2 regions of the Spirillospora sp. NPDC048823 genome follow, and region 2 is predicted to be linked to the other one. Evidence: riboswitches for the same ligand, from Rfam matches in the RefSeq annotation. Region 2 holds a riboswitch; the other holds the start of a gene.
What was found. Region 2 has a riboswitch for thiamine pyrophosphate ahead of thiO (glycine oxidase ThiO). Riboswitches for the same ligand answer to the same signal wherever they lie in the genome.

Region 1: it holds a riboswitch for thiamine pyrophosphate, as region 2 does, so the genes downstream of both, thiC (phosphomethylpyrimidine synthase ThiC) here and thiO (glycine oxidase ThiO) in region 2, are expected to answer to the same signal.

Annotation. Positions count from the first base shown of each region.
Region 1 covers NZ_JBICUT010000008.1:58,827-65,751, reverse strand. The annotation lists gene ACGFK0_RS19855 (metallophosphoesterase family protein) at 1-53, shown strand, start outside; gene ACGFK0_RS19850 (4'-phosphopantetheinyl transferase) at 50-694, shown strand; gene ACGFK0_RS19845 (TetR/AcrR family transcriptional regulator) at 691-1,278, opposite strand; gene thiC (phosphomethylpyrimidine synthase ThiC) at 1,473-3,098, opposite strand; TPP riboswitch at 3,094-3,207, opposite strand; gene tsaA (tRNA (N6-threonylcarbamoyladenosine(37)-N6)-methyltransferase TrmO) at 3,286-3,699, shown strand; gene ACGFK0_RS19830 (sensor histidine kinase) at 3,821-5,005, shown strand; gene ACGFK0_RS19825 (CDP-alcohol phosphatidyltransferase family protein) at 5,165-5,854, shown strand; gene ACGFK0_RS19820 (sugar phosphate nucleotidyltransferase) at 5,851-6,925, shown strand, end outside.
Region 2 covers NZ_JBICUT010000003.1:619,993-626,917, reverse strand. The annotation lists gene ACGFK0_RS10495 (beta-glucosidase) at 1-653, shown strand, start outside; gene ACGFK0_RS10490 (serine/threonine-protein kinase) at 703-1,839, shown strand; gene ACGFK0_RS10485 (hypothetical protein) at 1,890-2,048, opposite strand; gene thiE (thiamine phosphate synthase) at 2,114-2,782, opposite strand; gene ACGFK0_RS10475 (Rv2175c family DNA-binding protein) at 2,925-3,299, opposite strand; gene ACGFK0_RS10470 (NAD(P)/FAD-dependent oxidoreductase) at 3,381-4,595, opposite strand; TPP riboswitch at 4,687-4,801, shown strand; gene thiO (glycine oxidase ThiO) at 4,791-5,915, shown strand; gene thiS (sulfur carrier protein ThiS) at 5,932-6,132, shown strand; gene ACGFK0_RS10455 (thiazole synthase) at 6,189-6,908, shown strand.

The DNA of each region.
Region 1 (6,925 bases), on a different contig from region 2:
GCGAGGCGCCGCGCGGTCCCCGCCGCATCCTCCCCGTCCCGGAGACGGAATGATCGAGCGCATCCTGCCGCCCGGCGTCGCCACCGCCGCCGCCTACGACGACCCGCCCGAGGCCGTTCTGCTCCCCGAGGAGGAGGCCGCGGTGGAGCGGGCCGTCGAGAAGCGGCGGCTGGAGTTCACGACCGTCCGATGGTGCGCCCGCCGCGCGCTGGCGGAGCTCGGCGTGCCGCACGGACCGATCACGCGGGGGGAGCGGGGCGCGCCGCGCTGGCCGGACGGCGTCGTTGGCAGCATGACGCACTGCGACGGCTACCGGGCGGCCGCCGTCGCGAGGGCCGGTGAGATGACGGCGCTCGGCATCGACGCCGAACCCCATGGGCCGCTGCCCGGCGGCGTCCTGCGCACGATCGCCCGGGAGGAGGAGCTGCCGCTCCTGGACGAGCTGCGCCGCACGTCCCCGGACGTCCACTGGGACCGCCTGCTGTTCTGCGCCAAGGAGGCCGTCTACAAGGCGTGGTTCCCGGTCACGGGCCGGTGGCTCGGCTTCGAGGACGCCGCCCTCGCCCTCGATCCCGGCGGGACGTTCACGGCCCGGCTGCTCGTCCCGGACTCCCCGTTCGCCGGCTTCAAGGGCCGCTGGACGGCGGGAAACGGGCTGATCGCCACCGCGATCGCCGTGTCCCCGCGGGCCTAGCCGGGCCGGCCCGCCTTGCCCGGGATCACCCCGGCGGCGGCGAGCGACAGCAGCCTTCCGGCCGCGCCCGGATCGTGCTCGGTGACCGTCGCGATCGCGCCCGCGAGCCGCAGCGCGTCGATGAACACGGCGTCCGGGGGGACGTCGCCGGCCTCCTGGGCGCGGGCGAACAGCGCCTCGCCGGCCTCGCGCATCGCGCGGGACGCCGCCGGCCGCTCGTCCCGCAGCGATGTCACGGCCGCGGCCGCCATCCCGCGGAACGCGGTCACCTGCGTGATGAACGCGTGCAGCCAGTCCGCCAGGGCGTCCCCGGGCGCGGGGGAGGCCATCAGTTCCCGCGCGTGCGCCGCCAGCCGGGCGTAGGCGTCGGCGAGCAGGGCCTCCAGGAGGTCCTGCCTCGTCGGGAAGTGGCGGTAGAGCGTCCCGATGCCGACGCCCGCCAGCCGCGCGACGCCCTCCAGGGACGCGCCCGCCCCGTCGCGCTGGAACATCTCCCCGGCCGCGGCGAGCAGCCGCGCGCGGTTGCGGCGCACGTCGGCGCGCACCGCCCGGGCGGGGGCCTTCGGCGTGTCGTCGCTGGTCACCTCGGTCGTGGGTCCTTCCCGGCGGGTCAACGGGCCGGCGGCGGTTCGGGGGGATCCGCGGCTTTGGAACGGTCCCTTGATACTAGCCGCGGCGGACCGATGACCCTTCCGGGGGATGCGGAGGCCCGCCGCGGACGGTTCCGCGGCGGGCCTGCCGTTCCCGCTCCGGCCCGTGCCGGGCCCGCGCCGCCGGGTCAGGAACCGCCGGGGGAGAGCGGCAGGTAGACGCGCCCGCCCGCGGCGTTGAACTCCTCGGCCTTCTCCCGCATCCCCGCGCCGAGGGCCTCGTCCTCGGCCAGGCCGCGCTCGCCGGCGTACCGCCGGACGTCCCGGGTGATCTTCATCGAGCAGAAGTGCGGCCCGCACATCGAGCAGAAGTGCGCGGTCTTCGCCGGGGCGGCCGGGAGCGTCGCGTCATGGAACGCGCGGGCGGTGTCCGGGTCGAGGGACAGGTTGAACTGGTCCTCCCACCGGAAGTCGAACCGCGCCTCCGACAGCGCGTCGTCCCACGCCTGCGCGCCCGGATGCCCCTTCGCCAGGTCCGCGGCGTGCGCGGCGATCTTGTAGGCGATGACGCCGGCCTTGACGTCGTCGCGGTCCGGCAGGCCGAGATGCTCCTTCGGCGTGACATAGCAGAGCATCGCGGTGCCGTGCCAGCCGATCATCGCGGCGCCGATCGCCGAGGTGATGTGGTCGTAGCCGGGTGCGATGTCGGTGGTCAGCGGCCCGAGCGTGTAGAACGGCGCGCCGTCGCACCACTCCTGCTGCAGGTCGACGTTCTCTTTGATCTTGTGCATCGGGACGTGCCCGGGCCCCTCGTTCATCACCTGGTTGCCGTACTCCGCCGCGATCCGCGTCAGCTCGCCCTGGGTGCGCAGCTCGGCGAACTGCGCCTCGTCGTTGGCATCGGCGATCGAGCCGGGACGCAGCCCGTCCCCGAGCGACCAGGTGACGTCGTAGGCCGCGAAGATCTCGCAGAGCTCCCGGAAGCGGGTGTAGAGGAAGTTCTCCTCGTGATGCGCCAGGCACCACGCCGCCATGATCGACCCGCCGCGCGACACGATGCCGGTCTTGCGGCGCGCCGTCAGCGGCACGTACCGGAGCAGCACCCCCGCGTGGACGGTCATGTAGTCGACGCCCTGCTCGGCCTGCTCGATCACCGTGTCGCGGAAGATCTCGTAGGTCAGCTCGGCCGGGTCGCCGCCCACCTTCTCCACGGCCTGGTACAGCGGGACCGTCCCGACCGGCACCGGCGAGTTGCGCAGGATCCACTCGCGCGTCGTGTGGATGTCGCGGCCCGTCGACAGGTCCATGATCGTGTCGGCGCCCCAGCGGGTCGCCCACGTCATCTTCTCGACCTCGTCCTCGATCGACGACACGACCGCCGAGTTGCCGATGTTCGCGTTCACCTTGACGAGGAAGTTCCGGCCGATGACCATCGGCTCGATCTCGGGATGGTTGACGTTGGCGGGCAGGACGGCGCGTCCGGCCGCGAGCTCGTCCCGGACGAACTCCGGCGCCACGCCCTCCCGCAGCGCCGCGAACTCCATCTCCGGCGTGATCTCCCCGCGCCGCGCGCAGGCCCGCTGCGTCACCGCGCCGCCGGCCGTGCGGCGCTCGGCGATCCATGGTTCCCGCAGGGGCGGCAGCCCCTTGCGGAGGTCGGTCTCGTGTCCGGGATCGGTGTACGGCCCGGACGTGTCGTACAGGACGACGGCGTCGCCGCCGGTGAGCGGCACCTCCCGCATCGGGACGCGGATCTCCGGGCGCGAGCCCTGGAGGTAGATCTTTCGGGCGGCTGGAACCACAGGTTCGGTCATGACGACTCGATCTCTCCCTACGCCGGCATTACCCGGTCAGGTTCATGCGGTCAGCGGCCGTCCCAGCCGCTATCTCAGCCCGGTTCGCCGGACCCCCGCGATCTGTCGCCCCCGACGCTAACCCGGCGTACCCCGGTTGCCGCAACCGGCGTCCATGGGATAGAGGCGGCCTGAGAGAATCGGACGCATGCCCGACGATTTCACCGTGACCGCGGTCGGCCACGTCGAGTCCACGCTGACCGACCGCGCCGCCGCGCCCAAACAGGGGCCGGAGGGCTCACCCGAGGCGTGGCTGGTCTTCGAGCCGTCCGTCCTCGACGCCCTCGACGGCCTGCGGCCGGGCGACCGGGTCTTCGTCCTGACCTGGCTGCACCTGTCACCGCGCGACGTCCTGCGGGTCCATCCGCGCGACGACCTCGCCGCCCCGATGCGCGGCGTCTTCGCGACCCGCTCACCGGACCGCCCGAACCCGATCGGCCTGCACCCGGTCGAGATCCTCGAGGCCGCGGGGAACCGCCTGCGCGTCCGGGACCTGGAGGCCCTGGACGGCACCCCGATCCTGGACGTGAAACCCGTCCTCACCTGCACCCCGGACACCTGACCGCCACCTCGCGGATCTCGGGCGCGGCGGGGGGCGGAGACCGCCGGCCCTTCGTGACGGGTCCGCAGAACCAGGGCCGAGGCGGTTCGCGCGGGGCGCGGGCGTCGGGGAAGATGGGCGCGTGGTGGTGCCCCGGATCGGTGTGACGGCGAGAGACGCCCTGCTCACGACGCTGCTGGCGGCCGTCGCGGCCGTGGTGGCGGTCATGTGGCCCGGTGTGCGGGCGCTGGACGTGCCCGGCGCTCTGCTGCTGATCGCCGCGCACGTCCCGCTCGCGCTGATCAGGAGGTGGCCCGCCCCGGGTCTGGTCGCCCTGGTGATCCTGGTGCTGCCCTATCACCTGGCGCAGTTCCAGCACCACGCGCTGGTGCCCGCCGAGGTGATCGCGCTGTTCGCCTACGCGGTGCTCGGGCGCCGGGTGCGGGCCGTCGTCACCGTGGTGGCGTTCCTGCTGGCCGTGTGCGTGTTCGGGATGGCGATGCGGGCCGGCGGCGGTTCGCTGCGGGAGCAGATCGCGGTCATCGAGGCCGTCGTGGCCGTCGTGATCGCCGTCCAGGTATGGCGGGTGCACCGGGCCCGGTTGGCGACGATCACCGAGCGGGCCGAGCGGGCCGAGCGGACGCGGGAGGAGGAGGCCCGGCGCCGGGTCGCCGAGGAGCGGCTGCGGATCGCCCGGGACCTGCACGACCTCCTCGCCCACAGCATCACGGTCATCGGCGTCCAGGCCGGGGCCGCCTCCCACCTGCTGCACGCCGACCGGCCGCTCGACCGGGCGGAGCTGGCGGACGTGTTCGGGGCGATCGCGCAGACGTGCCGCGACGCCCGCACGGAACTGCGCGGCACCCTGCAGGTCCTGCGCGGCACCGACGTCGAGACCTCCGCGACGCTGCCCGGCCCGGACGGGATCGCCGACCTGGTGCGGGCGGCGCGCGCCACCGGGATCGAGGTCGGGTTCGACGCCGATTCCCTGCGGGAGGGGCCCGGCGGCGCCGGTGCCGGGCCGCTGCCGCCGGAGATCGGCGTCGCGGCGTACCGGATCGTGCAGGAGGCCCTGACCAACGTCGTCAAGCACGCGGCGGCGCGGCGCGTGGAGGTGCGCCTGACCCGCGACGCGGGAGGCCTCGTCGTCCGGGTCGCCGACGACGGGACGGGACCGTCCGGCGCGGCTCCCGAGGGTTTCGGGATCCTCGGGATGATCGAGCGGGCGCGCAGCGTCGGCGGGACGCTCGACGCCGGCCCGGGAGACGGCGGCGGTTTCGTCGTCACGGCCGTCCTCCCGCTCGCGGACGCCGTCAGCCCGCGGTGACCTGCCGGTCCCGCGGCGCTCAGGGCGTGCGGGCCGGGGAGAGGATCCGGTCCAGGCCGCCCCGGGCGCCGGCGGCCGCTGCGGGCGACGTCATCGGGGGCTTTCACAACCCTTACCGGTAGGGTCAGGATCAAGGGACCAGGGGAGGCGAACGCGTCGGTGAGCACACAGCAGGGAGCCCCGCAGGACCGGATCTTCACGGTGCCGAACAGCCTGAGCCTGGCCCGGCTCGTGGGCGTCCCGCTGTTCCTGTGGCTCGTGCTCGTCGAGGCGGACTGGTGGGCCCTCGGCGTGCTCGTCTTCGCGGGACTGTCCGACTGGCTGGACGGCAAGCTGGCGCGCGCACTGAACCAGATGAGCAGGCTCGGGACGGTCCTCGACCCGGCGGCCGACCGCCTCTACATCCTGGCGACGCTCATCGGGCTCACGATCCGCGACATCATCCCGCTGTGGCTGGTGCTGGTGCTGGTGGCCCGCGAGTTCGCGATCCTGCCGATCGCGCCGATCGTCCGGCGGCTCGGGTACAGCGGGACGCTTCCGGTGCACTTCATCGGCAAGGCCGGGACGATGTGCCTGCTGTACGCGTTCCCGCTGCTGCTGCTGGGCGACCACGACGGCGGCGCTGCGACCGCGGCGAAGGTCACCGGATGGTCGTTCGCCATCTGGGGAACGGGCCTGTACTGGTGGGCGGCCGTCCTCTACTGGACGCAGACGCGGCAACTTGTGCTGGCCGGCCGCAGCTCGTCCCCGGCCTCCGGGCCGGGCCCCGCGCCGGAACCGGATGAGCCGGGGGGACCGGGCGCGGATCCGTCGGCCGGCGACCAGAAGGGAGCTGAGACCCCCCGATGAAGGCCGTCGTGATGGCGGGAGGCGAGGGGACGCGGCTGCGTCCGATGACCGCCAACCAGCCCAAGCCCCTGCTTCCGCTCGTCAACCGGCCGATCATGGAGCATGTGCTGCGGCTGCTGAAGAAGCACGGGTTCAGCGAGACCGTCGTCACCGTCCAGTTCCTGGCCGCGCTGATCCGCAACTACTTCGGCGACGGCGAGGAACTCGGCATGTCGCTGAGCTACGCGACGGAGGAGATCCCGCTCGGCACCGCCGGCAGCGTCAAGAATGCCGAGGAGGCGCTGCGCGACGACCGGTTCCTGGTGATCTCCGGTGACGCGCTCACCGACATCGATCTGACCGACATGGTGCGGTTCCACGAGGAGAACGGCGCCCTCGTCACGATCGGGCTCAAACGCGTCCCGAACCCGCTGGAGTTCGGCATCATCATCGTGGACGACGAGGGCCGCGTGCAGCGGTTCCTGGAGAAGCCCACGTGGGGCCAGGTGTTCTCCGACACCGTCAACACCGGCATCTACGTGATGGAGCCGGAGGTCCTGGAGCACGTCGCGCCGGGGGAGCCGGTCGACTGGTCCGGGGACGTGTTCCCCAAGCTGCTGGCCGAAGGCGCACCGCTGTTCGGGTACATCGCCGACTGCTACTGGGAGGACGTCGGCACCCACGAGAGCTACCTCAAGGCGCAGGCCGACATGCTGTCGGGGGCGGTCGGCATCGACCTGGACGGGTTCGAGGTGTCACCCGGCGTCTGGGTCGCCGAAGGCGCCGAGGTCGACTCCGAGGCCGTCCTGAAGGGCCCGCTCTACATCGGCGACTACGCCAAGGTCGAGGCGGGCGTCGAACTGCGGGAGTACACAGTCCTCGGCAGCAACGTGGTGGTGAAGGAGGGCGCGTTCCTGCACCGCGCCATCGTCCACGACAACGTGTTCGTCGCGCCGTCGACGAACCTGCGCGGCTGCGTGGTCGGCAAGAACACCGACATCATGGCCGGCGCCCGCGTCGAGGAGGGCGCGGTCATCGGGGACGAGTGCGTCATCGAGGCGGAGGCGTACGTCTCCAGCGGCGTGAAGGTCT
Region 2 (6,925 bases):
TCAACACCGGCGGTCCGGTGCTGACACCGTGGGCCGGGCAGGTGAAGGGCATCGTCGAGGCCTGGTATCCCGGTCAGGAGGCAGGGAACGCCTTGGCCCGCGTCCTGTACGGCGACGTGGACCCGGGCGGGCGGCTTCCGGTGACGTTCCCCGTCAACGAGAACGACGCGCCGGCGTCCGCGAACCCCGCGCAGTATCCCGGCGTCGACGAGACCATCGCGCTCTCCGAGGGCGTCATGGTCGGCTACCGGCACTACGACGCGAGGGGCATCACACCGCGGTTCCCGTTCGGGCACGGGCTGTCCTACACCACGTTCGGCTACAGCGGCCTGGAGGCCGGCACAGAGTCGGTGCAGGTGACGGTGACGAACACCGGCCGGCGCGCCGGCATCGCCGTCCCGCAGCTGTACATCGGCATGCCGTCGCCGGGCGTGGACGTCCCGCAGCCGCCCAAGCAGCTCAAGGGCTACACGAAGGTCGCACTGGCCCCCGGTGAGAGCACGAGGGTGACGTTCCCGCTGTCCCCGCGTTCGTTCGCCTACTGGAACGAAGGCGCGAAGGCGTGGAAGGTCGCAGACGGCTGCTACAGGGTCATGGTCGGCTCCTCGTCGCGGGAGATCGCCCAGACGGGGACGCTCGGAGGGTGCCGGTAAAGGGAAAGATCGAGGTTCCTCTGCCGTACGCCCCGGTTACACGGTACAAATGAGGAAATCTTCGTCCGTCCCCGCCGAGTCGGAGCCTCTTTTGCCGCACGACACCTCCCGCGGGAGGACGAACCCCCATCCCGCGCGGCCCGCCGCCCGGCCCGCGCGGGCCGGGCAGGGTCACTCCGGCCACCCGGCCAAGACGCGGCCCGCCCGTGCGGTGGACGGGCCGCGGCGCGGCGGCGCGGCCCGTCCGCCGCACGGACCGGACCGGCGACACGAGACGCCGCTCGGCCCCGACGATCCGCGCGGCCTCGGCGGCTACACGCTGCTCGGGCGGCTCGGCGAGGGCGGGCAGGGCGTCGTCTACCTCGGGCGGGACGGCGACGGCGAGCTCGTCACCGTCAAGCTGCTGCGGGGCGGAACGGCGGCCGGGGACCGGGCGCGCAGCCGCTTCGTCAAGGAGGCGGACGCGGCCCTGCAGGTGTCCGGGCGGCACACCGCGCGCGTCCTGGACGCGGACATGACCGGCGACCGGCCCTACATCGTCAGCGAGTTCGTCGAGGGGCCGCCGCTCCAGCACATCGTCGAGGACCGCGGTCCGCTGCCCGCGCCGCAGCTGCGCAAGGTCGCGCTCCGGACGGCGGCGGCGCTGGCCGCGATCCACCGCGCCGGGATCGTGCACCGCGACTTCAAGCCCGGCAACGTGCTGCTCGGCCCGGACGGCGCGAAGGTCATCGACTTCGGCATCGCCCGCACCGCCGACGCCGCGCTCGACACGCCGCTGACGACGGGGCCGGTCGGCACGCCCGCGTACATGGCGCCGGAGCAGATCGAGGACGAGCCGGTCGGGCCGCCCGCGGACGTGTTCGCCTGGGGCGCCGCGATGGTGTTCGCCGCGACGGGGCGCCCGCCGTTCGGCACCGGGCCGAGCGCGGCCGTCATGCGGCGCGTCACGTCCCGCAGGCCCGACCTCGGCGACATGGCGGGCCCGCTGCGCGACCTCGCGGCCCGCTGCCTGGACAAGAACCCCGCCGCCCGGCCGACCGCGCCGCAGATCGTCCGCGCGCTACGCGAAGGGCAGGGACCGATGACGAAACCGCGGCCGACCAGGATCCCGCGCTACCGGTGGCGGATGATGGTCGCGCTCGCCGCCGTGGTCGTCGCCGGGTTCGCCCTGGGCATGCTGTTCTAGCCTTGTTCCAGCCGTATTCCAGCCGTGGTCCGGATCCGCGCGGCCCGGCGTCACCAGTGCGGGGGGCGGTCCTCCAGGAGGCGCGAGTCGTCGTCGCCGCCGCGCCATTCGCCCCATCCGACGTCGGTGTCGTCGGAGGTCTGGTCGGGCAGGATCTCCAGCTCGTCGCCGAGATTCACCGGCCGGTCGTCGTCGGGTCCCACGCTCATGATCCCATTGTCCGCGATCGGGCCCCGGCCCGCACCGTGATACGGGTCAAATCCCCACACGGAGGTCAGCCGGCGAGCCGGCGGGCGAACTCCGCCGCGGCGGCGCCCGGATCGCCGGCCTCGGTGATCGCCCGTACCACCACGACCCGGCCCGCGCCCGCGGCCGTCACCGCACCGAGGTTGCCGAGGTCGATCCCGCCGATCGCGAACCAGGGGCGGGCGACGCGCTGCGCCGCGACGTATTCGAGCAGCTTGGGGCCGGGCGCGGGACGGCCCGGTTTGGTCGGGGTCGGCCACACCGGGCCGGCGCAGAAGTAGTCGACGCCCGGCTCGGCGGCGGCCGCGGACGCCTGCTCGCCCGAGTGCGTGGACCGGCCGATCAGCATGTCGCCGCCGACGATCTCCCGGGCGGCGGCCACCGGCAGGTCGTCCTGGCCGAGATGCAGCACGTCGGCGCGGACGGCGTGCGCGACGTCGGCCCGGTCGTTGACCGCGAGCAGTGCCCCGTGCCGGTCGCAGGCCGCCCGGAAGGTCTCCAGGTACTCCATCTCCTGCCGGGCCTCCAGGCCCTTCTGGCGGAGCTGGACGAGGTCGACGCCGCCCGCGAGCACGGCGTCCAGGAAGGCGGGCAGGTCCCCCTGGCGCTCTCTCGCGTCCGTGCAGAGGTAGAGGCGGGACCGGCTGAGCCGGGCGCGCAGCGCGACGGCGCGTTCGGAGGGGAGATGCCTGGACACGGCCGGAGTCCGTCCTTCCACAGGAGAGATCGCGGGGTCGCGCGGCGGTCACGTCCCGCCGCGCACGACCCCGCGATCGTGTCACGTGCCTTGTCTTCCGCCGGATCCCGGGGGCGGCCCTCGGCCGGACGGCGCGGGCGCCCTAGAAGGCCAGCGCCTGGGCGCGGCGGCGGACCTCGGTCCCCCGGTTCTCCGTGAGCGCGTCCACGGGCGTCCCCGGCAGAGTGTCGTCGGCGGTGAACAGCCAGCGGATCGTCTCCACGTCGTCGTAGCCCGCGTCCGACAGGAGCGTCAGCGTGCCCGGCAGCCCCTTGATGACCTGACCGTCCTTGATGAAGGCGGCGGGCACCATGGGGGTTCCTTCCCGGCGCACCGCCAGGAGCCTGCGCTCGCTGATGAGCTGCTTGATCCGGTTGGGCTTGATCCCGAGTCGTTCGGCGGCCTCCCGCAGGGAGAGCCATTCGCCCGCGAGGGCGTCGGTCCGGGGGTCGAGTGCGCTGTCAACGGTTGCGTGCATCTGCGTCACGCCCCCTTGCTACCACTCCTTCGGAACCCTCAAACCCCCTGCACAGCCGTAACGTCCCGGCGTTGATCGCCTTCAGCGAACGGCCTGCCGGAGGGGCACGCCGGGGTCGGCGATCGCGCCGGGGTCCACGGGCGTCCCGGCGGCGATGACGCGCCGCGCCTGCACCAGGTCGCGCGGCCGGTCGACGGTGAGGACCGCGTCGAGGCGGTCGCCGGTCAGCCACGCCACCGCCCATTTGCGGCCGGCCGGGTCGCCGCGGTGGACGATCCGCTCGGACGCGGCGTGACTGCCCGTGTACTGCACCATGCGGCCGAACTGCTCGGACCAGAAGTACGGGGCGGCGTCGTACACGGCGTCCTCGCCGAGGAGCGTCGCGGCGGCCACCTCGGGGGCGTTGAGGGCGGTGTCCCAGTGCTCGACGAGGAGCCGCCGCCCGTACCGCCGCGACCACCACGCGGCGCAGTCGCCGACGGCCACGACGTCCGGGCGCAGCGAGCCGGGCTCCTCCTCGCCCTGGTAGGCGCGGAACGAGCCGTCGGTCACCACGCCGCGCTCCAGCAGCAGCCCCGAGTCCTCCAGCCAGGACAGGGCGGGCCGGACGCCGATGCCGGCGACGACCTCGTCCGCCTCGATCCGGGTGCCGTCGGCCAGCAGGAGACCGCCGTCCTGCACGGCCGCGACCTTGACGCCGGTGCGCAGCTCGACGCCCGCCTCGGCGTACCACGGGACGGTGAGCGCGCCCACCTCGGGACCGATCGCGCCCTCGAGCGGGGTGTCGGCGGCCTCGACGACGGTCACGGCGCAGCCCTTCCCGGCTGCGGTGGTGGCGACCTCGGCGCCGATCCAGCCCGCCCCCACGATGACGATCCGCGCGCCCCCGGTGAGCCGGGACCGCAGCTCGCGGGCCTCGTCGACGGTGCGCAGGACGTGCTGGCGCCCGTCCCCCGGCAGCGTGACCGGGACGGCGCCGGTCGCGATGACCAGCCCGTCGAACGGAAGATCGCCCACCGTGGACGCGACGATGCCGCCGCGTCCCGGTTCGTCCAGGCGCAGGCCGGTGGCGCGCTCGCCGAGCAGCAGGTCGCAGCGCATGGCGTCCCAGTCGACGTCGACCGTCGTGTCGTCGGAGTCGCCCGCGAGGACGGCCTTGGACAGCGGCGGCCGGTCGTAGGGCCGGTGCCGTTCCGCCGAGACGAGGGTCAGCGCGCCCTCGTACCCCTTGTTCCTCAGGACCTCCACGGCGCGCACGCCGGCCAGCCCTCCGCCCACGACGATGACCCTGTCCATAAGGTCACCCTAACGGGGCGCGATCGAGGCTCGGACGATCGTCCAGACAGCTGCGCACGCTACCGAGGTCGTAGAGTGGAACCGGATAAAACAGCAGAAGCGCGGGAGTCCGGTGCGACCGGGCTGAGAGGGCGGCTGGAACGGGCCGCCGACCGCCACGACCTGATCCGGATCATGCCGGCGAAGGGAGCGCGCATGGAGATCGTGATCATAGGCGCCGGGGTCATCGGCCTGGCCACCGCCTGGCGGGCCGCGGCGGCCGGCGCCCGCGTCACCCTGGTCGATCCGGAGCCCGCGAGCGGCGCGTCATCGGTGGCGGCGGGCATGCTGACACCCGTCAGCGAGGTGACCTACGGCGAGGAGCCGCTGCTGCGGCTCGGCCTCGCCTCCCGCGACCGGTACGGCGCGTTCGCCGCCGAACTGGAGGAGCTGACCGGCCTGGAGACCGGCTACCGCACCGACGGGATCCTCCAGGTCGCGTTCGACTCCGACGACCTGACGTACCTGGACGAGCTGCGCCGCTTCCAGGAGAGCCTCGGCATCCCCGCCGAGGCGCTGACCGGGCGGGAGTGCCGGAGGCTGGAGCCCATGCTCGCCCCCGGCGTCCGCGGCGGCCTGCACGCCCCCGAGGACGGCTCGATCGACCCGCGCAGACTGACCACGGCCCTGCTGGCCGCGGCCGGGAAGACGGGCGTCCGGCTCGTCCGGCGCCGGGCCGCCGGCATCGCCGTGGCGAACGACGCGGCCGCCGGGGCACGGCTGGACGACGGGACGGTGATCCCCGCCGACCGGGTGCTGCTGGCCGCCGGCCCGTGGTCGGGCGACCTCGACGGCCTGCCTCCCGGGACCGTTCCACCCGTCCGCCCGGTGAAGGGCCAGGTGATCCGCCTCCGCACCCGGACGCCGTTCCTCGGCCGCGCCACGCGGGGGCTGGTGAAGGGCTCCTCGGTCTACCTGGTGCCGCGCGCGGACGGCGAGATCGTCCTCGGCGCCACGCAGGAGGAACTCGGCTTCGACACGCGCGTCACCGCCGGCGGACTCTGGGAGCTGCTGCGGGACGCCCGCGAGCTGGTACCCGGCATCACCGAACTGGAGTTCGCCGAGGTCTCGGCCGGACTGCGTCCCGGCTCCCCCGACAACGCGCCAGTGATGGGCCCGTCCGCGCTCCCCGGCCTCGTCGTCGGCACCGGGCATTTCCGCAACGGCATCCTGCTGACCCCGGTGAGCGCCGACATCCTGTCGGCGATGCTCCTGGACGAGCCCGTCCCCGGCGTCGCCGCGCCGTTCTCCCCCGGCCGCTTCTCCGCCGAGGTGCGCTGATGGCCGAGGTGCGCTGATGAAGGTGTTCGTCAACGGCGAGCCGCGCGAGCTGCCCGAGGGCGCCAGCGTGGCCGAGGTGGTCGCGTCCGTCACCGCCGCCGGGACCGGCGTGGCCGCCGCGCTGAACGACGAGGTCGTCCGGCGTTCCGCGTGGGAGTCGACGGCCCTGCGCGACGGCGACAGGCTCGAAGTGCTCACGGCGGTCCAAGGAGGCTGAAGGTGGACGACGACAGGCTGGTCATCGCGGGCGAGGAGCTCGGCTCGCGGCTGATCATGGGGACCGGGGGCGCGCCCAGCATGCGGGTGCTGCGGGAGGCGCTCACCGCGTCCGGGACGGAGCTGACCACGGTCGCGATGCGGCGGGTGGACCCGTCCGCGCGCGGCTCGGTGCTGGACGTCCTGGCCGAGTGCGGGATCCGGGTGCTGCCGAACACGGCCGGCTGCTTCACTGCGGGCGAGGCGGTCCTCACCGCCAAGCTCGCCCGGGAGGCCCTCGGCACGAACTGGGTCAAGCTGGAGGTCATCGCCGACGAGCACACGCTGCTGCCCGACCCGATCGAGCTGGTCGACGCCGCGGAGCAGCTCGTCGACGACGGGTTCGCCGTGCTGCCGTACACCAATGACGACCCCGTCCTCGCGCGGCGCCTGGAGCAGGCCGGGTGCGCCGCCGTGATGCCGCTCGGCTCCCCGATCGGGTCGGGGCTCGGCATCCGCAACCCGCACAACATCGAGCTGATCGTCGAGCGGGCGGGCGTCCCGGTCATCCTGGACGCGGGCCTGGGCACCGCGTCCGACGCGGCCCTGGCCATGGAGCTGGGCTGCGACGCGGTCCTGCTCGCGACCGCCGTCACCCGCGCGCAGTCCCCCGCGCGGATGGCCGCCGCGATGCGGCACGCGGTCGAGGCCGGGCGGCTCGCGCGGCTGGCCGGGCGGATCCCCAAGCGCCGCTACGCCCAGGCGTCGTCGCCGTTCGAAGGCCTCGCCACGTCGTAGCAACGCTAAAGACTCGC